Regions from separate parts of the Peribacillus muralis genome, predicted to be linked through region 1. Evidence: riboswitches for the same ligand, from Rfam matches in the RefSeq annotation. Region 1 holds a riboswitch; each other region holds the start of a gene.
What was found. A riboswitch is a leader RNA that binds a small molecule or an ion and turns the genes downstream of it on or off. The one in region 1 is predicted to bind cyclic di-AMP.

Region 1 (7,888 bases):
CCAATTTCCCATTCACCAGATTCGATTAATGTTTCGATTTGAGAAACGACTTGCTCAACAAGTGATAATCGGTTTGCTTTGGATATGGCCAATATATACACCTCAAATTTGTAGGATGATTGGTTCATAGGATATTTTAACATATGTATGCTAAAAATATAACATAATGAAATCGCTAAAATGATTGGGTCTTAAGTTTTTTATGGAATGTAAAAAGCAAGCGTTACGGTGAATGAAGTTCACTCTAATTTAAGGATACACTGAGGAAATTGCCCACAATCATAAGGGGGAACTTTGACCGTTTTTTTCTACTTCATTCCACGGTAGTCTTCGTGCCTTCCGTTACATTTCACTTTGCTTGTAAACAAGGTGAAACTTCAGCGCTCTTATTTTGGAGAGGTTTCTCCTTTGGAGGTCTTCTTTCGCTTACAAAATGAAGAAGCCCTGATTGAAATTCAGAGCTTCATTTTGGTTCATATACAAAATCCAATAATTCTAATTTAGAACTGTTTTCTTTGTTCAATGATGAAAGAAAGCAGGATAAATACAGATAGAGTCACAAGGCATAAAACGGATCCAACGATATTTTCTTTATTAAAGAAAAGCCAAAAGGATAGCACTTAAAGCTGTAATGGCAATTAATGTTGTGTATGGGTGCCATTTAACCTGGAAATCGTGCTTGGCAGTATAATATTTACATAGTTTCAATTGAGCTGAACAATAATAATAAAAAGGTGAAGCCGTACATCCGAACCACCATTAAGGACATCCCCATCAATGGAATGTTGTTAACTACATTATGTATATTAACTGGTGTATTTCTATCTTGTTTGTTTCCAGATCTTATATTGAGCTATCTTATGGCATCCCAGTTTCTCCATTTTGGGAAGTACTGAACAATGTCCTTGAGGGAGCGTATATACCGGAATTGGCCACTGATAAAACAGCCGTCAAAAGTACAAAATTGATTATAGCGGCTGCTCCGGCAAGTCCTGATATACTGAAAACCTGAACGAAAGGACTCACTTCATTGCTTAATTGGTTCCAAGGAATAATTCTGCAGATAATAAGTATTGGCAGGATGTAGCAATAGCATTACCCTACTACGGTTCCTTTGAGGATTTTTGGTATGACCCGCTGGCTCTCTTTTGTTTCCGTTACGGCAATACAAATTGTTATTTCAGTAAAACTATCGAAGCTTCTTCAATTAAACGCTTTTAAGTGCTCAAGTCCTATGTAAATATATCATGAAAAAAATCAATTTATGCTGTTGAGTGAATCATTGCGATCCGGCCACTTTATTATTTTGGATATTAGTCTGAAATTAACGATAAATAAATTTTGCTTCCGTGTAAATATGAAGGAGCATAAAAAGAACCGTCCTTTAATAGGACGGTTTTAATTTGTTGATACGAAAAAGGATGGAGCAGGCAATGTCAGTGATCATTCAAACTCATCTAAAGGGGCAGATAGTGACTGACGGTTTTCGGTTTCTGATACAGCCTCAAAATTCTTTTGGAATTCTAAATAGCCTGTGTACACTTGCGAAGCCATTCCTAGATACGGCAACTCGGTGTGTATGATTCCCGTTCTTGGTGAATGATGCATATACATGTTTCATCCCTCCTTTTGAATGTAAGATAACCATGAAATTAAGGCCGTCAAAGAAGTGAATGAAGTGAATGGATGAGGTCTTTCCCTTGCTAGCATTAATTTAAAGCCACCGAGACCGAATGTGAAAAAAGTGGGATAATAGTAGGTCGAATGGGGAATCAGGAGACGTTGGCTTGTCCTATAAGGCTAACGGATCTAAAAGGGCCATGAAATGGAAAAATATCATTCCCTTATCCAGTATTTGAATCATGTAATATCATCATTGTTGTTATATGACGTATTTTCTTGCTTCTTTTTATGATGACTACTTTATCATTCTATGAGGATAAGCTAGAACGGTTTGGACAAGTCGCCAAAAAATTTGTGAGGAATTAAGAAAATCTGCCCAAAAACCTCTGGTTGAGATAAAACCAGAGGTGCTATTGAACGTGCTATCGGGAGCAATTGATAAGTTTCGTAAAGGGCTGGCACGTCCCGTTCGGACAGGGAATGAGTCATCACCTTGTTTCTTCCCCGTCCAGTTGGTTACGGTGATCGTTTTCATTGAGTGGACCGCCGAATTGTTCATTGATTTCTTTAACCACTTCATCTAAAAATTCATCTGAGATGATTGGTTTTACTGTATGTTTAGGCATGGGAATCATGGCCATCCTTTCTGGTTTTGAAGGGTTTTGGTTCCGTATGGAGCATAGGTTATCAACATAACCGTAGTTACTAAAAAATATTCTTTTTACATGAAAAATTTTCATTTACTTTTCCAGTTCACGGGAGTATGATAATCAACAGTTTCATATTTCTAAATCGCTTAAACCATTTGGTGCGGGGGACCCGTTATTGGGATTATTTTATAATCCAAGGGGTGAATCCTTCCAAGGTAGGGCTACTCTTAGGTCCGAATCCGACAGCTAACCTCGTAAGCGTTATATGAGAAGGAAGGTGGAGCTTGTTAGACAAAAAAATTGATGTCTGCAGGTCTATTTAGTTATGACTTGCAGGCATTTTTATTTTTTCTTCTGGGTTTTTGCTTTAGCAGGGTAACCTAAACTTATTACTTAAAACATGGTGGGGGAATTTTTGATGTTATCATCAATTAAGAGGTTCTTGATAGGAAGACCCTTAAAATCAAATGCGCTTGGTGATCAAAAGCTTAACAAAACAAAAGCGTTGGCCATTCTATCTTCTGATGCTTTGTCTTCAGTTGCATATGGTCCGGAACAAATATTGATCGTTTTGATCACGGTTGGTGCTGCGGCATTTTGGTATTCCATACCGATTGCCATCGGGGTCTTGATCCTGTTAACAGCTCTTATTTTGTCCTATAGGCAGATCATTTTTGCTTACCCGCATGGCGGAGGGGCCTATGTCGTCTCAAAAAACAATTTAGGGATAAATCCAGGGCTGATCGCTGGTGGATCTTTATTGGTGGATTATATATTGACTGTCGCTGTAAGCGTATCAGCAGGTACGGATGCCATCACGTCCGCATTTCCCAGCCTGCATGCGTATAATGTCGTTATCGCTATCATTTTTGTGATCCTGCTTACCATCCTTAATCTTAGAGGGGTAACGGAGTCGGCTTCGGTATTGGCCTATCCCGTCTATCTGTTCGTTTTAGCATTATTCATCCTGATCGGGGTGGGACTATACAAAATCTTGACTGGCGATGTCTCACCTGAATTGCATGCGTCGATTGGGACACCAGTCGCCGGCATCAGTTTATTCATCTTGCTGAGGGCATTTGCATCCGGCAGCTCCGCCTTGACCGGCGTAGAAGCAATCTCCAATGCGATTCCTAACTTTAAAGATCCAGCACCGAATAATGCTGCTAAAACTTTAATCGCGATGGGCTCATTGCTTGCTGTATTATTTACGGGAATTGTTTTCCTAGCCTACTATTTAAGCATAGTTCCCAGCGCAGAAGTAACGGTGGTTTCGCAAATCGCCGAACAGATATTTGGAAGGAACTTCATGTATTTCTTTATACAAGGCACGACGGCATTAATCTTGATTCTTGCTGCCAATACTGGGTATTCTGCTTTCCCGCTGCTCGCGGTCAATTTGGCCAAGGATAAGTTCATTCCAAGGATGTTTACGATAAGAGGCGACCGCTTGGGATATTCCAATGGAATCATCATTCTTGGGCTTGCATCGATTATCCTGATAGTCGCTTTTGGGGGGCATACCGAGAATCTCATTCCCCTTTATGCAGTAGGTGTTTTCATTCCATTCACCTTGTCACAGTCGGGTATGATGGTTAAATGGATTCGAGAAAAGCCTAAAGGCTGGATCGTGAAATTAACGATTAATTCAATTGGGGCGATCATTAGCTTTATTGTCACGCTCATTTTCTTTTTAACCAAATTCGTGCATGTATGGCCTGTTTTAGTCTTCCTGCCAATCATCATTTTGATGTTTCATCGCATAAGGAGACATTATGATGCGGTAGGCGATCAATTGCGAATCACTACGTGTGAGCCGACTCTTCCCATCCAAGGAAATGTCATCATCGTTCCTGTTGCCGGTATCACGCATGTAGTCGAGAACTCCTTGAATTATGCCAAATCTCTTTCTGCAGATCAAATCATTGCCGTATATATCTCCTTTGAAAGGGAGGATGAAAAGAAATTCGAAGAAAAATGGAAGAATTGGCAGCCGGATATCAGGCTCGTCACACTTCATTCGTACTACCGCAGCATCATTCAGCCATTGACTAAATTTGTAGATACGGTTGAGCATAAGGCAAGGGAATCCAACTATCAAGTTACAGTCATCATCCCGCAATTCATTCCGAAGAAGGGCTGGCACAACATTCTCCATAACCAATCCAGTTTACTGATTCGTGCCTACTTACTTTATAGAAGGAATGTAGTGGTTACGACCGTTCCATATCATTTGAAGAAGTAAACCGCTTATAATATGGAAGCAACCCTGCTCAGGGTTGCTTCTTGCTGTAGGCAAACTCGATGAAAATTTGGGTTTGCCTGCAGTTTTTTTTTTGCCCTTTATGCAGTAAAGTGAAAAACTGCCCTTATTAGATATATCGAAGAAAGCTGCAGTCAATATTCGAGTACATAATGATTAACGCCAAACTAAAAATTACCAAGGCTCAATTCGATGCGTGAGAACATATTAAGTAAAGACTATATAAGTTTCCTGCTTTAGTTTGAACATACATATAATGGGGGTTGAAGATGGATATAGTATTAGCGCTCTTGCCTGCGGTGTTCTGGGGAAGCATCGTATTATTTAATGTGAAGCTGGGGGGCGGACCTTACAGTCAGACACTGGGAACAACGATCGGTGCCTTGATCTTTTCAATTGGCGTTTATATTTTTGCCGATATCAAGCTATCTCTTTTGGTATTTGGCGTCGGCATCGTGTCTGGATTGTTTTGGGCTGTTGGACAAGCCAATCAGCTAAAGAGCATCGACTTAATGGGCGTTTCCAAAACGATGCCGATATCAACGGGGCTGCAGCTCATTTCGACGACGTTATTCGGGGTCATCGTTTTCCATGAGTGGTCAACGATGAAGGCGGTCATTTTAGGCGTCTTGGCATTGGTTTTCATCATTATAGGAATTGTCCTGACCTCATTGGAAGATAAAGAATCAAAAGAGGGAAAATCGGGAAACTTGAAAAAAGGAATCATCATTCTTCTCATCTCTACTTTCGGTTATTTGGTTTATGTGGTCGTTGCCCGGCTTTTTGATGTAGATGGCTGGTCAGCGTTATTCCCTCAAGCGATAGGAATGGTGATAGGCGGACTTTTATTGACATTTAAACATAAACCGTTTAACAAATATGCAATTCGAAATATCATTCCCGGATTGATATGGGCTGCAGGAAACATGTTTTTATTCATTTCCCAGCCTCGAGTGGGAGTAGCTACAAGTTTTTCGTTGTCACAAATGGGGATTGTCATCTCGACACTCGGCGGAATCATCATATTACGAGAGAAAAAAACGAAACACCAACTAATTGGAATCGTCATCGGAATAATCTTGATCATCATAGCAGGGGTAATGCTAGGACTTGCAAAAAGTTAATTGGAGGATGATGAAATGTATAAAGATTTAGAAGGCAAGGTCGTTGTGATAACAGGGTCATCAACTGGTTTGGGGAAAGCGATGGCGATTCGCTTTGCTCAGGAAAAGGCAAAGGTTGTAGTTAATTATCGCTCCAAGCCGGAGGAGGCGGATAGTGTATTGGAGGAAATAAAAGCTGCTAGCGGGGAAGCGATAGCAGTGAAAGGCGATGTCACCGTCGAAGGCGATGTAATGAACCTTGTTGATACAGCAGTAAAGAAGTTTGGGAAACTTGATGTATTCATCAATAATGCAGGGATAGAAAACCCCGTTCCATCTCATGAGATGCCGTTAAGCGATTGGAATAGGGTGATAAACACCAATTTGACTGGCAACTTCCTCGGCTGCCGTGAAGCAATCAAATATTATGTCGAGAACGATATAAAAGGCAATGTGATAAACATGTCCAGTGTGCATGAAATGATTCCATGGCCATTATTCGTCCATTATGCGGCAAGCAAGGGCGGGGTAAAATTGCTTACGGAAACATTGGCTCTTGAATATGCGCCAAAAGGAATCCGCGTCAACAGCATCGGTCCGGGTGCCATCGCTACCCCAATAAATGCCGATAAGCTTGAAGATCCCAAGAAGAAAAAGGACCTTGAAAGCATGATACCAATGGGGTACATCGGCAAGCCAGAGGAAATTGCCGCTGTAGCTGTATGGCTGGCTTCCTCCGAATCCAGTTATGTAACGGGCATCACTTTGTTCGCCGATGGAGGGATGACAAAATATCCTTCGTTCCAAGCTGGACGAGGATAAAGAAGACGACAAAACCAATATAACACTTATGGTTTCGGAATTATGTTCATTCCGGAGCCTTTTCATCCTTCACTGAAAGGTCTTTGACTTTCCACGAATTTCAATGGAGTTGAATCTAAAAAACCCCATTATAAACAGTCAAAGTACAGAAATACCATACTGAAAGGTACGAGTGTACGAGGATTGCTTGTTAATTGTGAAAAATGGATGGTTTAAGTACCAATCCTTAAAATGATAGATTGAGAGTGGTCATGACTAACATCGGCAAAAACAAATTGGACGTGGCCATCATCGAATTCTTTCACTCCTTCCATAGTCGTATGGATTAACCTTGCATGCCATCAACTTTTCTGAACTCTTTTGTACTTGTTAAATAAAGTTAATAATGAATTATGAATTTATTAATCTTTCATTAATAATTTTCTAATGATTACCAGTTAAACTAAATATTGAATTCACTTAGGGAGGCATTAAAATGAAAAAAATAATTGTATCTATACCAGTAATGACTATGTTAATATCGGGTTTTTCTTACAGCACCGCAGATGCAAGAAGTGCAGTTGGTTATCTGCCAAATGATCCAGAATCCAATCTCACTTCGGAAGTAAAACCAGAAGAGGAACCAAGAAAGGAAGAAGCAGCTGAAAACAATAATGGAAGTGCAGTAGGGCAACTGCCAAGTAATCCAGAATCCAATCTCACTCCGGAAGTAAAACCGGAAGAGGAACCAAAAAAGGAAGAAGCAGCTGAAAACAATAATGGGAGTGCAGTAGGGCATCTGCCAAGTAATCCAGAATCCAATCTCACTTCGGAAGTAAAACCGGAAGAGGAACCAGTATCCGGTCCTTCAATCCATAGTAAAATGACTATTCTAGAAGCATATGCAGGTGAAAATACAATAAAAGTTGAACGTCCAGCTATAGATGTTACTCTCAAATTTTACCGTAATAACAAATATGAGGGTTCAGGTAATATCTATTCTTTATTTTATGAAACGCTCGGTAATAGAGCCAGTTTCCATTATCCAGGTGAAGCATTAAAACTAGGTGACAATTTACGAGTGGATACAGTAGATCCGTCCGGCCTAGTAACTAAAGGAAAAAGATTTAAGGTAAGTGATATGAGAACACCTGAAGATAAAGTAACTGTTAATAACCTTAAAGCTGGAAAAACCGTCACTATTGAAGGTGAAACAATGGAGCTGGCCACTTATTATGAAATATATGTGAATGGTAAGCCGGTTAAATTCACTGTGAAAAATAAGGTGAACCCTGATGTATATTCAGTACAAGTTTCAGATTTAAATAAAGGAGATATTGTAACAGTTTTTGCTAGTGATATGAATGCAACTGGAAGGTACATTCATGGCTCTGTTACAACAACAGTGGAATAAGCTACCAAAATAACTTGAAACATAGATTTTTTTT
Region 2 (7,888 bases), 1.7 Mb from region 1:
GCTCCTTCAAAAGAGCGATTCCTGCTATCAAAAATACGAAGAAAAATACGAAAAAGCTTACGAGCATAGGACTGAAGGTATCAAACCCCTTTGTATCTTCATTTCCGTACACATATTGCGCATCGATGGAAGGCATCTTGCTTGCATGCCCCTGCAGTCCGAGCATGAGCTGCATTTGCACCGCTTTTGCACGTGCTGGTTCGTCGTTCAACAGTGTCAGCTCCATTTTTCCCTGTTCAACTTGCAGCCAGCCATCTGTGTTGGTTTCGATCATTTTCTTTCTTGAAAATTCCTCAGCCTCCTTTACTTGAAAATCGGCTTGCTTCAATCCCGCGATTGTACTTTGATCACTTCCGGTTACCACGAGTTTCAACTCACTCGCTTCTGTACCGAAAATGAAGTACATGAGCGTTAAAATGAGCAAGGGGGCGAGGAAGAATAAAGCAAGGGTCCTCCGATCACGGCGCAGCTGCTGGATGATTCGTGTAACGAGAGAGGATATCCGCATTACCGCACGCCTCCAATCTGTAAAAAAACATCATCAAGCGATTTCACCGCGTATTGTTCTTTTAAAGCGGCAGGCGTTCCCGATGCGATGATGGCTCCCTCACGCAGCATCGCCAGTTTATCGCAGCGTTCCGCCTCATCCATGACATGGGTCGTTATCACGATCGTCTTACGCTCTTCATCTCTTAGCCGCTCAAGCTCCTGCCAAATGGTTCGTTTCAGCGAAGGATCGATCCCCACTGTCGGTTCATCCAAAATGAGGATCTCGGGATTTTGGATGAGGGCAATCGCCAAAGACAAACGGCGCTTCATCCCCCCGGAATAATATGCAACCCGGGTGTTCAAATCATTCGTTAACCCGACGATTTCGGCTGCATATCGTATTCGCCCGCTTCTTTCCTTTTTCGATAAACGATACAGCTTGGCAAAAAACTCAAGATTTTCAGCACCAGTCAGCTCCGTATACAAAGCATCGGATTGTGCCATATAGCCGATTTCCATCAATAGTGCTTCATTTGGGACTTTATAGTCGAGAACCGTAACACGGCCTGCATCCGGGTTAATCAAGCCGACGATCATTTTGATCAAGGTCGTTTTCCCGCAGCCGGAAGGTCCTAACAAGCCGAAAATCCCGCTTCTTTCAATAGTGAGGTCCAAGGGCTGAATGACCTTTTTATGTTGAAAGCCTTTGGCGATTCCTTCCATGATAATCGCATGTTTCATCGAATTCACTCCTCCACTCTTTCATTAACACGGTGTTGAATGTATCATCATTCTAAGGTAGCATGAGTTTCAATACAATAAACAGATTTGGAAAAATGTTCAGTGAAGGGAGGGATACATTCAGGTGGCATCGATTCATGAGGAAATGGTACAAAAAACGAAAGCGCATATCAAGCATCATTTCATCGCACTCATCGAAGAAGAAGGGTTTTCGCATGTATCGGTGAAGAAAATTGCAGAGCGTGCAAACATCAACCGAGGCACCTTCTATCTCCACTATGCAGATAAGTATGCATTGATGGATCAATTGCAACAGGAATTGCTGGATGATCTTCAGGCACGCATTACGGTGATTGTGCCGAAGGAGGCACTCCTTGCCCTTCATCAACAACAGCTGTATCCGCCTTTCGTTGCGATTTTTCAATTCATCGGTGAGCATGCCTTGCCTTTAAGAGCGATACTTGGTGATCACGGCGATCCTTCTTTTGCGAAAAAAATGAAGCGTGTATTCGGTGAAGTCCTGTTGGACCGCTTGATCAGCCAGCACCCAGCAGCTGTCCATGAAGCATTTCGAACATATATGCACGCCTTTTTGACATCGGCGATTTTAGGGGTGATCCAGGAGTGGCTGGAGAATTGCGAGGAACAGCCAGTGGAGGAAATGGCCAGAATTCATTTTGAAATCTTGAACTTCATCAGCCAATTGCGCACATTCATTAAATGAACTGCTCATATGGCCTTTCCCGCACATGCCTTGTCATTCCCCAGGCGGAAAGGGGCCCTTACACCTTTTCCTCCGTCATTCCCGCTTCACTGGAATAATACCTGCTTTTCAAAGGCCACATACTGAGTACACATAATAAAAGAGAAAGCGCAACCATGACCATCGAGCCTGAAACGACGACGAACCGAATCGAAATGAAATGTGCGGATACCCCGACAATCACTGTTGCCATAATGACCAATAATGCTTCCAACAATCCGAAAAGGCTGCCCACCCTCCCCATGATATCCACAGGAATATTATTTTGGTAAAAAGTTTGAAAGCCAGTGTTGGCAAAAGCCAAGGAAAAGGCAATAACGAAAAATCCCATAGCCGCGATCGAAAAGGAAGGGGATAAGGCATAAATCATATAACCGAGCGAAACAAATACAGAACCTAAGCCAATCATGTATGATGTCCGCATTTTATTGACGAATAATGCATTGACGATGGCTCCGGCAATGATACCGGCACCGGCGATGCTTACGAGGAACCCGTAATCACTGTCCGACAAAAAAAGGACAGCTTTGGCAAATGCCGCTTCTTGCGAGTCCATGGCCGTTTCCATGACCACCATGCAGCTGAACAAGAAATAGATGAGCATCACATAAGCGGATTTACGGCTGTAATTCAGGACGATGCCCCAATCCCTTTTCACGATGTTCCAGGATAGGCGATGATCGGTAGGACGATAGGAATCATCTTTTTCAAGATCTGGCATGAATAGCGTGATCACGCCTGAGAATACTAAGGCCAGTGCATTGATATAGATGGCAACGACGGGGGTGCCGATTAAGAAAAGGAGACCCGCTAACGCTGGTCCAATCAAAAAAGCCCCTGAATCGATCAAGCTTCGTAATGAGTTGAATCGTTTTCTCTGTTCAATTGTTAGTAATTTTGTTATATACGTCCTTGATGTTGTACCAAACATGGCCTCTGCCATATTGATCACCAATACGAGCGAATAGATGACCCAAATGGAGGAAGTAAAGGCAAGCAAAGCGATGAATGCCGCCCGGAATAGATCAAGAGTAACCATTAGATTCCGCTTATTCATCCGGTCGATGACGCTGCCTGCCCATACATTGGTCAATAATACCGCCACCGGCTTCACCATAAATAAACCAGCCACCGCTAAGGGCGACTTGGTCAAATCGAGCACGATTAAATTGAGGGCGATGAAATACACCCACGCGCCGAAGTTGGAAATCCCGATCCCGCACAACAAGATCGCAGGATACTTCCAAGAAGCTCCTACATGTTTAAATCTCATCAGTTCCACACCCTTGGTTGCCATGCTCCGTGCTAGGCAGTGTTCAACAGTATTTCCGCCACTTACATTGAAGTCATGTTTTTCTAAATTTTAACATTATCGATCAAGAGCTGTAAATGATTCCACGCAAAAAAACCCATTGAGATCAATGAGTTTAAAAGCGAAACAAGATATGGATTTTTCGGCTCGGCGTTCACTGTCATTCCATGCATGAAGCCACTAGGAAATAATCACCTTTGTGAAAAAAATTTTAACAAGGGATTCTTTTTCTTATCGGTTATTCTTAACTCATTCATGATGATCTGGTCCTCATGATCGGCAATCCATTTTCTTAGTGCATCTTTATCCTGACATTGGGTTAAATAAGTCTGGCCACCCTTGCCTGTAGCATTGATAACATATCGATTGAACGTCTTCTCCATAATTGCCCGCCTTTTTTGTAATGTGTTTGATTTCGTTTAGGATTTCCCAAAAGAACGAATATATATAGTCTCTTAAATCGGATTTTCGAATGAATCGAACCTATCATAATGTGCTAACTAATATTTGTCAATACGTTTTGGAAATGTATAAGTGAAACATAAATTTTCAGTTTTGTTAAAGAAATATATTTTTACAATTTAGGGGTTTACAACTGCTAAATGATGGGAGTAGAATACATTTTATCAATTTAATATATTTCGGCCAAAACTCATGTGATTTGAGTACGGAGGACCCAATTACTTGGGGTTAATTCTGCCTTGCAGAAGGGATGAGATCAGCTCTTTCGCCATCCTACCCGTCAGCTAACTTCGTCGGCTAAAGCGAAGGAGGTCATAAGACCGCCTATTTCGGGAGCTACTTTGCACATTATTTGTGTCAAAATAGCTGTTCGAGTTTTTTCGCAGGTCTTTTTATTATGCTTTAAAAAGCTTCGTAATGAAGATTGATGGTTACTAAATCCATACAATTTCACACATTTCACACATTTCATTTTTATAGGTAGGGATGATCATTTTGATAAAAGCAAAAAATCTATTGGATCCACCAAAAATTCTAGTAATCGGGTTCGGCATCCTGATACTTATCGGGTCCTATTTATTGACCCTGCCGATTTCCACTGAAAGCGGGCATGGTCTTTCTTTTCTGGATGCTCTTTTCACCGCAACATCCGCTACTTGCGTAACGGGGCTTGTCGTAGTGGATACGGGATCGACTTTTTCAACTTTTGGTGAGTTGGTCATCTTAACACTGATTCAAATAGGCGGCTTGGGATTCATGTCATTTGCGACATTTTTCTTTTTCCTATTAGGCAAGAAGATTTCTTTAAAAGGCAGGTTACTTTTGCAGGAGTCCTTAAATAATCTATCCATGGCAGGTGTAGTAAGGTTAGTGAGACGGCTATTGATTTTCACAGCCATTATTGAAGGCATTGGCGCCCTTATCTTATCGATTCGCTTCTCTTTTGACATGCCGATCGGCAAAGCGATTTATTACGGGGTTTTTCATTCCATATCGAATTTCAATAATGCCGGCTTTGATTTAATGGGGGAATTCAGGAGTTTAACCCCCTATGTATCGGATCCATTCATAACCCTTACGGTCGTCTTCCTAATCACGTTTGGCGGAATAGGTTTTATCGTGATGAATGAATTATACGAATATCGTGACACCCATCGTTTATCCGTACATACGAAGATTGTTCTAACGACTAGCTTGATCCTTACGATTGCCGGAGCCATTTTAATCTTTTTATTCGAGTTCGGCAATGTCAAGACATTGCAGCCTTTATCCTTGATGGGTAAAACGTTATCGTCTTTATTTCAGTCGGTTTCACCAAGGACGGCAGGCTCCAATACGTTGAATATCCCTGATTTGACTCAGCCTACCTTACTGCTCATCATTTTCTTGATGTTCGTTGGGGCTTCTCCGGGATCGACTGGCGGCGGGATTAAAACCACTACATTGGCGACGCTTGTCGGAACGGTTTGGTCACAGATTAAAGGAAAGGGTGATGTGGTCTTATTCCGTCACCGTATTGTGAGTGAAACGATTTTCAAAGCATTATCCGTTACATTCATTGGCGTATTCATGGTTTCAAGCATCTCCATTCTGCTGGCCATCACTGAAAGCGGAAGTGACTTCTTGATGATTTTGTTCGAAGCCACTTCAGCATTCGCCACCGTGGGACTCTCGATGGGTTTGACCCCGGAATTATCACCGGTTGGCCGGATGCTCATCATTTTTACGATGTTTGCAGGCCGTGTTGGTCCTTTGACTCTGGCTTTTGCTATCGCCATGCGGCGCAAGCCAGATCAGTTCCGCCGGCCAAAAGGGAAAATCATGATTGGCTAGTCATAAAAGGAGGAGTGTAAAAGATGGGAAGACGACAATATGCCGTAATCGGTCTAGGCAGATTCGGAACCAGTGTGGCACATAGATTGTATACGGCCGACCAAGAGGTTTTGGGTATTGATATCAATGAGGAGAGAGTCGAGAATGCGGAACTGAGCATTACCCATGCAGTCATCGCAGACACAACTGAAGAAGAGACATTGAAATCAATCGGCATCCGTAATTTCGATTGTGTCATCGTAGCCATCGGAAATGACATGCAATCGAGCATTTTAACTACCTTGCTTTTAAAAGAGCTTGGGGTCAAAAAGGTCATTGCCAAAGCCCTTAATAAAAATCACGGGCAGGTGCTCACTAAAGTCGGTGCCGACTGGGTCATCTATCCTGAGAGGGATATGGGGGAACGGGTCGCGAATCAGCTTCTCTCCCCTAACATGCTGAACTATATAGAGCTCTCTAAAGAATACAATATCGAGGAAATCATCCTCCCCATGAGCATGAAGGGAAAAAGCCTCAGAGAGCTAGATTTACGGGCAAAATATAATATCAGCGTCATTGCCATCGTGAGCAATGGAGAAATTATCATAGCACCATCACCGGATCAGGATATTTCTGAAAAAGATATGCTTCTAGTCGTTGGCAATAAAGAAGATTTAGCCTTATTTGCCAATATTGAATGATTCAGGCATTTGGTTACTCACTGACTGTTTACATCATTCGATCGATAAGGAATGATAGCTTTCACCATCTGTTGTCGTTTCCTATTTTGCTCGTATCTATTTTTAATACCTTTCCAGATGTGGGTTCGGTATTAGCACCCTATCATTCTAGCATCCCCACCTTGTATATGTATTATATGATCGTATTGATCGCTTGGGCTAAAGTGGATTTGACCGTCACCTTGTCAAAAGGCAATTGAAGCTTGACTGCTTTCATCGCTATATCAGGCTGAAGCCCTGAAAGGGTGGTATCGATTCCGATCAGATGGAGTGATTCGATCAGTTGCGACAATTGGTGAGCGGATACCTCGTCTATGGCATGAACGCCCGATAGGTCAATGAATAGCCGCGTGACACTTTTTTCGGCACACTGCTGTAATGTGCTTTCAAGCAAGGACATGCCCCTTGCCGTGTCAATATTGCCAATCAGCGGGAGTAGTGCTGTATGATCCTTTAGCGATATGATCGGCGAGCTCAATTCAACGATCGTTTGCTGTTGGTCCATCATTATTTTATTGGCATACCTATGGTTCGCCTGCGTGAACCTTTCCATCACTTCACTGAATACCTTGACGACGACCCGGTTCCAGGCGTTCACTTCCGCTTGCGTGTATTTTCCTTCATGCAAGGCGACAAATTGCTCAATGTAATCGAGGTATTGATTTTGCGTCCGGAAAAATTCCCGCAATATAAAATAGATCGGTGTGTTTAAATGCTCCTCATCACTGCCGATATCATCGATCCAGTCATCAAGTAGGTCAAAGAACTGGCATTCCTCTAGTGTGAAAATCTTAAAGAAATGCAAGTGAAATTGATGATTTTGCTGTTTCAGCTTTTCAATAACCCGTGGATCAGGTGAGCTATACACCCCCACCTGGTCATTTTTATTCAATGTCGCATACCAATCCTCCGTCAGTTGCGTTGCTTTATCTGATAAAAATGAATATAGTTCCCTATTTCTATGCATTAACTTCTCCACCTATTTATTTATTATCAAAAGTCATTTCAATTGGTCTCAAGTCAGCTGGTACCGCGAGCTGCAGCCCTCTTTCCATATACCTTCCCTGCTGCTTTTGAAACCATGCAACAACTGATTTTTCGAAAAAAGATGAACATTGAAATTTTATTCGAACCTATCATTTCATTTTAATAGTTTGCCATTTTTATTTTTAGTTAACAAATATACATTTACGCAATAAAAAACCTGACCCCAGATCCCGCGATCCAGCATGCAGAATTGTTTAAGTTCAATGTGGAAACGGAAAAATTACGTATATTACCTTGACTGTCATAGTAATGTATTATAGGATATACCAAAGGAGGTGAGGATTTGATTCAACGTAAACTTTCCTCAGACCTGCTTCGCGGACATGTAGATACGATGATTCTAAAACTCCTGCAAAGTGGCGATAAGTATGGATACGAAATCAGCAAACTGATATATGTAAGTTCAAATGAGCAATATGAAATAAAGGAAGCAACGATGTATTCCAGCTTAAAACGTCTCGAAAAAGACGGATGCATCCTCTCTTATTGGGGAGATGCGACCCAAGGCGGCAGAAGGAAATA
Region 3 (7,888 bases), 710 kb from region 1:
GCTATCATTCGACCTCCGTTCAAGAAATTGCTGAAAAGTGCGGGATAGCAAAGGGTTCTTTTTATAATTATTTTAAATCGAAGGAAGAGCTGCTCGTATCCATTTTCAAGTACTTCTATGAAGCATTGACGGACGCGCTGCTCGATTGGGAACTTGATGCCTCTTTATCCAACAAAGACAGGTTTTTAGGGCAACTCACCGTTCAAATTGAGCATATGACGGGTAATACAAACTTAATCCAGATGCTGATGCAGGAACAAATGGTTCATATCAGTAAAGAATTGGATCAGTTCTTGCACTATATCCATGAGGAGGGCATGATTTGGTTCAAGCGTAAAATCATGGAGCTTTACCCCGATTTGCCTGCTGAGTATCTGCCGGACTGCACGGTTATGCTGGATTCTTTGTTCAAAGGATATATGGGCATTCTCATGAGAAAAAAAGATGCTTTTGAAGTTGCATTGTTTCCTAATTTTTTCTTGAATCGTCTCGATTCGATAATTGCAAGCCTGCAAAACCTGGAAGACCCACTATTGAAGCAATTCCCCTTGCCGAATTGTACAATACAGGATATGAACCCAAAAGAGGAAACGCTTTTGATCATCACAAAGCTGTTGGAAGCGGAAACCCCCAAAGAAGAAGGAAGGGAAGCGAGTAAAAATACGAAAGCTTTAAGGGCAATTCAAGAAGAACTATCCAAAAGTAAGCCGAGTTCGATAATTTTGGAGAGCCTTTTATTATTTTTGGAGAAAAGTGAAAAGAAGATACCCTTACATTCAAAGCTTAGCCTAACGATGAAGGAATATTTAACGAATATGTGAATGTTTCAGAAGGAGGCGAAACGCCTCTTTTTTAAATGGTGCTTACATTGCATTAATCTCGAAATAGTTTCAAATGATACGGTTTAGGAAAAGGTATAGGTAGTGGGATGACGATTTTTCATAGTAGGACAAAGGGGGGAAAGTAATGAGATGGAAAAAAGGGATGCTGATTTATAATGAAAATGCCGGGAATCAAAAGTTAACTAAAACCCTCGAAGGGTGTCTTCCGATCATCGCACCACATATAGATGAGTTCCTTGTTTTGCAGACTAAGGAAAAGGGCGATGCATACCGTTTCTGCTTAGGTCATGGAGAAGAAATGGATGTCATATTCGTATTAGGAGGAGATGGAACGGTTCATGAGTGTGTAAACGGACTATCTCCTCTTGCCAAAAGGCCGTTGTTCGGGATTTTACCAGGAGGGACTTGCAATGATTTTTCCAGGACATTGAATATTCCCCAAAATGTTCGGCAAGCTGCGGAAGCCCTTGTTAACGGAAAGGTCCGCTCCATTGATATAGGGAAGGCCAATGATGCTTATTTTTCTAATTTCTGGGGAATTGGCCTTATTTCAGATACCTCCAATAATATTGATGAACAGGAAAAAAACAGATTCGGAAAGATAGGCTACTTATTAAGCGCTGTGAGAACGATTGGAGATAAGGACCCTTTTCCCTTTAAGGTCGCTTATGATGGTAAACATATAGAAGGGGAAGCGATCATGATCCTGGTCATGAATGGCTCTTTCATCGGGACCAATGTATTGCCTTTTCCAATGCTGAATCCAGATGATGGAATGGTTGGTGTGGCGATTCTGGAAAATGCAAGCCTTAGTACCTTTTTAGAAATAATAACGATGAAACGTACATGGTCCGATAAGCTAGGTTCAGATTCGGGAGTGACATTCGTACAGGCCAGTAATCTTACGATAGAAACGAAGAGGCCGCTTGACGTGGATATGGATGGAGAAAACTATAGCCAGACGCCTGCTAATATTAAGGTGCTTGAGCATCACTTATCGGTATTAGCCCCCCGTTAGAGAAGGAGAAGGGGGGACGGTAGAATCGTGTTTTTTGCTTTTATGATTCCTTATATCTGCAAATGTTTCCAAAATAAGATAAAATGTAAGAAGAAAGATCAATTTTTGCAGGGGGAACACATATGGTTTACCAGGTCAGATTGTTAAAGGGCATCTTTGAGCCTTATAGGAGTCGTTATCAGCTGCAAAATGCTGAGGGGGTCACTCGGCTTGGAAGTAAATTGCTATTGTTATATTTTCTTAGTCTCCTCGTATATGCCGTTGGCGGATATTTTGGCATCGGGTCTGAATCCTTTTCCAAACAAATCACGACGATGAGCGTAGATGAATTCGAGGCGGGAAAGCTGCTGATCATGGGCGGCAATATGCTTGCGGGCCTTCTTTATCCTTCTTTATACATATTATTATCATCGCTATATTTTTGGATAGTCGCTGATGTCCCATACATAAAAGTAGTAATCGTTCAAATGATCCTTTTTTGCTTGCAGATATTGGAGAAGGTTTTGCTGATTCCTTTTTTCATCTTGTTGGATATCGGCAACGATGCCAATCCTTTTTCATTCGGTGTCATAAGTCAGCATTTTCTCAGAAATGATTACTTTATTCACGTTTTTAGTGAAATCACCATTTTTCAATTCCTGATTATTTTCCTGCAATTTTACTATATAAGAGGATTATCGGACCGGAATAAATATTTGATCTTTTTAATGATTGGACTATTCTATTTGGCCACATGGTTTGCTAAAGCCTTTTTGGCATACATCCATGTGGGAGTATTTGTATGAGGCGGGTGTAGGGAATGAAAGGGAAATGGAAAATAATTGTGGTCTCCGTGGCGTCGATCGTTTTAATTACCGTTAACTTATACCTTATTGAAAAGAAAGAAAGCAAAGTGGAAAGAACCGTTTTCGTGGAAAAATGGACAAAGGTAAAAAAGGATACCATTACGGCTACCATTCAAAAAAAGGCAGTCATAAAACCTGCAGAAGTTCATGATATTTATTTCGATGGCAAGAATAATGACTTCCGGAAATTCCTTGTAAAAGAGGGGGATGAGGTTACTGCTGGCGCCTCGTTGTTTGAATACACCACATTGGAGCTTGATGCGCTTAAAGCGAATTTGTCAGCGGAGAAAACGGCGGCTGAGGGAGAGATTTCCGGGATTGACCAATACGCAGCGAAGCTGAGGGCATATCAAGGGAATCTGGAGCGTGATTCCGATAAAGCGGTCATTGATGATTCGGTAGAACAAAAGTTGAATATTGATATAACAACTAGCTCCTCTGACCTCATTGAAAGTAACATCGAGCAAGAATTGTACAAGCAGGAACTCGAAAAAAACCGCTTGAACGAAAAAGTGAAGATGTTAAGTACTCAGTTAAGTTCAATCGAGACACAGACTAAGGCGGTTGAGACGACGAGTGAGACTGACGGCATAGTTAAGAATATCAATGAAGACCTCAATAACCCCATTATATCCATTGCTTCAGCAAATATGGGAATTGAAGGGTATTTCTCCGAAAGTGAGATGAAAAAGGCTGAAGTGGGCATGACTATAAAGGCAAGCGCCCCTGCTTTGAAAAAGGAACTGAAGGGGAAAATAAGCCGCATCCATTCTTATCCGGCAGACGAGCCGACACTGACAAAGGATAACAAGTTCCCGTTTCAAGCCTTGATCGAAACGGATGGTGAGGAAGCAGAGCCGTTGGTGGTGGGAGCCAAGGTCGATCTTTCCATTATTACCAATGAAAAGGCGGGTGTCCCCTCCATCCCTGTAAAATCTGTTAATGATACTAAAAAACCGCATATCTACAAATTGACTAAAAAAGGCTATTTGGATAAACACTACGTTACATTGGGACTTAAGGCGGAAGGAAAACAGGAACTTATAAAGGGACCGGCAGTAGGTGATGTCATCCTGATGGAACCGGAGAGGGTGATGAAAAACCATTCCCATTTCATTACTCCCATCCAATTCGACAAAGTGAAGACCAAAACGTATAAGAAGTTCACCGCAAGGGAAAAGGTACGGTACGTGTTACTCGGCATCCTTGAAAAATAAATAAATTCATTAAATGAAAAGAGATTGGATAATATACCTATATAACTTTTGTGGGTGAATCAAAAGACGGAATTATAGTTAAAATGAAGTATAATACAGAATTTTCAGACATGTTTAAAGATTTTTTATACGCTGAACAAGAATAAATATTTACAGATTAACACTTTTAGTATAATATTTTATTATAAGTTAATTCGCTTAATCTTATTCAAGAACGGGGGACCCAAATTTGTGGATATTATCCGCTAGGGGTGAATTCAGAAATGAAAGGGCATTTGTGTTTCCAATTCCTAACCCGACAGCTAACCTCGTCAGCGTCTTTAAGGGAACATGTGTGAATATTCACGCCAATAAGAAATCGACACATGAAGTGTCTTTTTTTTCGGCGTAAAGATAGAGTTTTTCAAAAAAAGAAAAATTACTTTCTTTCTATTAGTATCTGTTTCCCTTACCGAGACAAAACGTTTTTGCATCAAAGACTTTATAGAAGGTGAGGAAAGTACATGAAGAAAATTAAATTAAGTTTAGCGAGCCAGATCTTCATTGGTCTAATTCTAGGGATAATCGTTGGAGCCATTTTTTATGGTAATGCGACAGCCCAAAACTTTTTACAGCCATTCGGGGACATTTTCCTAAGAATGATTAAAATGATCGTTGTACCAATCATTGTTTCCAGCTTGATCGTTGCCGTAGCGGGTGTAGGTGATTTGAAAGCGGTAGGTAAATTGGGTGCTAAATCACTTTCGTACTTTGTAGTGGTAACCCTTACAGCAATTGCTGTTGGTCTAATTTCAGCTAATATCATCCAGCCTGGTGCCGGTGTGAACATGAATAATCTGGAACAAACGGATATTTCCACATATGTTGATACAGCAGAAACGAAGCAGCATGAATCATTTGTGGACACACTCATACACATTGTACCATCCAATCCAGTAAAAGCCATGGTAGAAGGCGATATGCTAGCGATTATTTTCTTCTCCGTACTGTTTGGACTAAGCATCGCTGCTATCGGTGAGAAAGGGAAACCAGTATTCCGCTTCTTCCAAGGTACAGCGGAGGGAATGTTCTACTTAACTAATATGGTTATGAAATTCGCTCCTATCGGGGTATTCGCCCTAATTGGTGTGACCATTTCCAAGTTCGGTTTGGAATCTTTAATTCCATTAGGTAAGTTAGCGCTTTCTGTCTACGGAACCATGATTTTCTTTGTAATCGTCGTTCTGGGCCTTATTGCAAAATTTGTAGGATTCAATATCTTTACATTGATTAAGCTTCTTAAAGCGGAATTGATTCTTGCTTTCTCGACAGCGAGTTCAGAAGCCGTTCTTCCGAAAATCATGGAGAAAATGGAGAAAGCGGGATGTCCGAAGCATATTGCTACTTTCGTTATCCCGACTGGATATTCATTCAACCTTGATGGCTCTACATTATATCAAGCGTTAGCAGCTATCTTCATCGCTCAAATGTATGGAATCGACTTAAGTGCGTATGAGCAAATTACATTAATGCTAGTGCTAATGATTACATCTAAGGGTATTGCAGGCGTACCAGGTGTTTCCTTCGTAGTTCTTTTAGCTACATTGGGAACAGTCGGTATTCCAATCGAAGGTTTAGCATTCATCGCTGGTATCGACCGTATTCTTGATATGGGACGTACAGTGGTTAATGTTATCGGTAATTCACTTGCTGCAATCGTCATCTCTAAATGGGAAGGGCAATTCAATCCTCCTTCCGCTGAGGAATTAAAACAAGTTTCTTAATAACGAAAATCCAGAGTGATGAGTCACTCTGGATTTTTTTTTGACGTTAAAACGCGGCTTCGGCATGGGGCATCTATGGTAACGAGCATCGCATTGTTTTATAAAGCACGTTGAAAGGCGAAGTTGATCTTTCCGGTTCGGGCGCATTCTGCAGATTGGATATTTAAATGTGGCGAATATGTTCATTATAATTAGTGGAAGTGCAGGGCGAAAAGCGGTTCAGTTAGTGAGATTCAATATTCCCGGTTATATAACCTACGTCTAAACCAAAAAGTTTGATAAAATAACAGTATGGATTGCAAGTTCGGAGGGGGTCTGGTTATGAAGAACGATAGCGATGATATATTATACATGCATATGCAAGCTTCCGAGCGGTTTGTCCTTTTCAATGGACTCAACTTTCGGGAATTTGCTTATTCACTGCCATCTTCCTTGGATTCCATCTTATTACTGAAACATCAATTCGATGGTGGGGAATACAATTTGAATGTGTTGCTTGAGAGCGCTTCGTCAGAGTCCATCGCCAAGCTTCTTAAAGAAAACGTCCGTGCGTATGGCGATTTTTGCTGGATCGACTTTGAAGAGGCGGAAGGGCTGGATGAACTGGACGGAAGAGAGCTGGCTGAGCTTTTGTATTTAGGTCATACGAAAACTCATTTGCAGCCTCCTTTTTTACGCAAATTGAATAACCGATATGTATATCTCGCTCAGGACGACGGATGGTTCAATAAGGTTTATTTTCGATCTCTTTCGGCATTTTATATGATGTTGGGAAGTTTGATTCCGTTAAAGCTGGAGCTGCTAAAAGTAGAGCGGACGTGGCTCGGAATCCGAAAGAAAAATGAGTTGACGGCCATCCCTCTAGAAGTGATTTCTACATTGGTTCCGATACTTGCAGAGGGCCTGGTTTTTTCCTTTCGAGACGTTAGGTACTCCAGGGCCAAAATAGAGATCCCGATATGGGTCGTAGGCGATTATTTGAACATGGATGAGATGCAGGAGGACTTTTCAAAGCAGAACAAGGAGGATCCGGATGTATTCATCAGCTTCAGCAGAAAGGAAAAAACCTGGGATTGCGTCATCAAAAATGACTTCTACATTTAAACATTACATGTTCTTTCCGTTTATTAGTAGTAAGACTTCCTGCCTCACGCATAAAAGATAAGAGTGGGAAGATTGGAAATTCCCGTGTGGTGGAAGTTTCGCTTTTCCCGTTTAAGTGTAAAATGATACAATGAACATGGTTAAAAGAATATTGGAGGGTAATAACTCATGAAAACTAAACTTGGTTTGCTTTATGGTGGGAAATCTGCGGAGCATGATGTTTCAATGCAGACGGCTTTAGCTGTCATCAAAGCACTCGATTTAGCAAAGTTTGATATATATCCGATTTACATAACAAAAGATGGTTCGTGGATAAATGGCCCGAAATTAACCGCACCTCCAGAGGATGTAGCGGCTTTGACTTTTTTGCCTGAAAAATCGACCTCACCGCTTGCGCTGCAAGCCCATTCAACTGATGAAAATGGTGAATCGACTGGATATGACGTCATTTTCCCGTTGCTTCATGGACCTAATGGAGAGGACGGAACGGTTCAAGGGATGCTGGAACTGCTGAACCTTCCTTATGTAGGCAATGGCGTTCTAGCGTCATCGGCTGGAATGGATAAGGTTATCATGAAAAACATCTTTGCTCATGCTGGACTTCCTCAAGTGAAATACACATGGTTCATTCGCTCTGAATGGGAAGCCAATAAGGAAGCTGGGATTAAAAAGGTTGAAGATGAAATTGGGTACCCTTGCTTTGTTAAACCGGCGAACCTAGGTTCCAGTGTCGGCATTAGTAAATGTGATGATTCACATAGCTTGGAAAAAGCGGTCGCGGAGGCTTTCCAATTTGACCGGAAAATCATCATTGAAGAAGGGGTCGTAGCACGGGAAGTGGAGTTTGGCATTCTAGGCAATGATGATCCTACTTGCTCAGTGGCGGGAGAGATCATCCCCAAAAAGGATTTCGCCTTCTATGATTACTCAGCAAAATACGAGGATGGGAATTCCGCAATGGTCATCCCAGCTGAAATTAGTGAAAATGAGTTTGCCGCGTTATCCGCAATGGCCATCTCTGCCTTTAAGTCATTGGATTGCTCTGGATTGGTCAGAGCCGATTTCTTCTTGACGAAAGAGGGGAAAATTTTTATCAATG

Region 2: it holds a riboswitch for cyclic di-AMP, as region 1 does, so the genes downstream of both, ABE28_RS20175 (TrkH family potassium uptake protein) here and ABE28_RS04705 (APC family permease) in region 1, are expected to answer to the same signal.
Region 3: it holds a riboswitch for cyclic di-AMP, as region 1 does, so the genes downstream of both, ABE28_RS01330 (cation:dicarboxylate symporter family transporter) here and ABE28_RS04705 (APC family permease) in region 1, are expected to answer to the same signal.

The regions. Positions count from the first base shown of each region.
Region 1 is NZ_CP017080.1:977,500-985,387, forward strand. Features, by position in the region: gene ABE28_RS04690 (FadR/GntR family transcriptional regulator) at 1-92, opposite strand, end outside; gene ABE28_RS25615 (hypothetical protein) at 859-1,083, opposite strand; gene ABE28_RS24850 (hypothetical protein) at 1,444-1,614, opposite strand; gene ABE28_RS25425 (hypothetical protein) at 2,112-2,249, opposite strand; cyclic di-AMP (ydaO/yuaA leader) riboswitch at 2,407-2,550, shown strand; gene ABE28_RS04705 (APC family permease) at 2,692-4,518, shown strand; gene ABE28_RS04710 (RhaT/GlcU family sugar-proton symporter) at 4,806-5,660, shown strand; gene ABE28_RS04715 (glucose 1-dehydrogenase) at 5,676-6,461, shown strand; gene ABE28_RS04720 (hypothetical protein) at 6,937-7,854, shown strand.
Region 2 is NZ_CP017080.1:4,158,733-4,166,620, forward strand. Features, by position in the region: gene ABE28_RS20150 (ABC transporter permease) at 1-508, opposite strand, end outside; gene ABE28_RS20155 (ABC transporter ATP-binding protein) at 508-1,230, opposite strand; gene ABE28_RS20160 (TetR/AcrR family transcriptional regulator) at 1,355-1,954, shown strand; gene ABE28_RS20165 (MFS transporter) at 2,013-3,266, opposite strand; gene ABE28_RS20170 (hypothetical protein) at 3,497-3,688, opposite strand; cyclic di-AMP (ydaO/yuaA leader) riboswitch at 3,939-4,081, shown strand; gene ABE28_RS20175 (TrkH family potassium uptake protein) at 4,263-5,600, shown strand; gene ABE28_RS20180 (potassium channel family protein) at 5,624-6,280, shown strand; gene ABE28_RS20185 (STAS domain-containing protein) at 6,453-7,286, opposite strand; gene ABE28_RS20190 (PadR family transcriptional regulator) at 7,701-7,888, shown strand, end outside.
Region 3 is NZ_CP017080.1:265,822-273,709, forward strand. Features, by position in the region: gene ABE28_RS01310 (TetR/AcrR family transcriptional regulator) at 1-821, shown strand, start outside; gene ABE28_RS01315 (YegS/Rv2252/BmrU family lipid kinase) at 967-1,860, shown strand; gene ABE28_RS01320 (hypothetical protein) at 1,983-2,645, shown strand; gene ABE28_RS01325 (efflux RND transporter periplasmic adaptor subunit) at 2,660-3,922, shown strand; cyclic di-AMP (ydaO/yuaA leader) riboswitch at 4,108-4,254, shown strand; gene ABE28_RS01330 (cation:dicarboxylate symporter family transporter) at 4,426-5,685, shown strand; gene ABE28_RS01335 (hypothetical protein) at 6,007-6,789, shown strand; gene ABE28_RS01340 (D-alanine--D-alanine ligase) at 6,958-7,888, shown strand, end outside.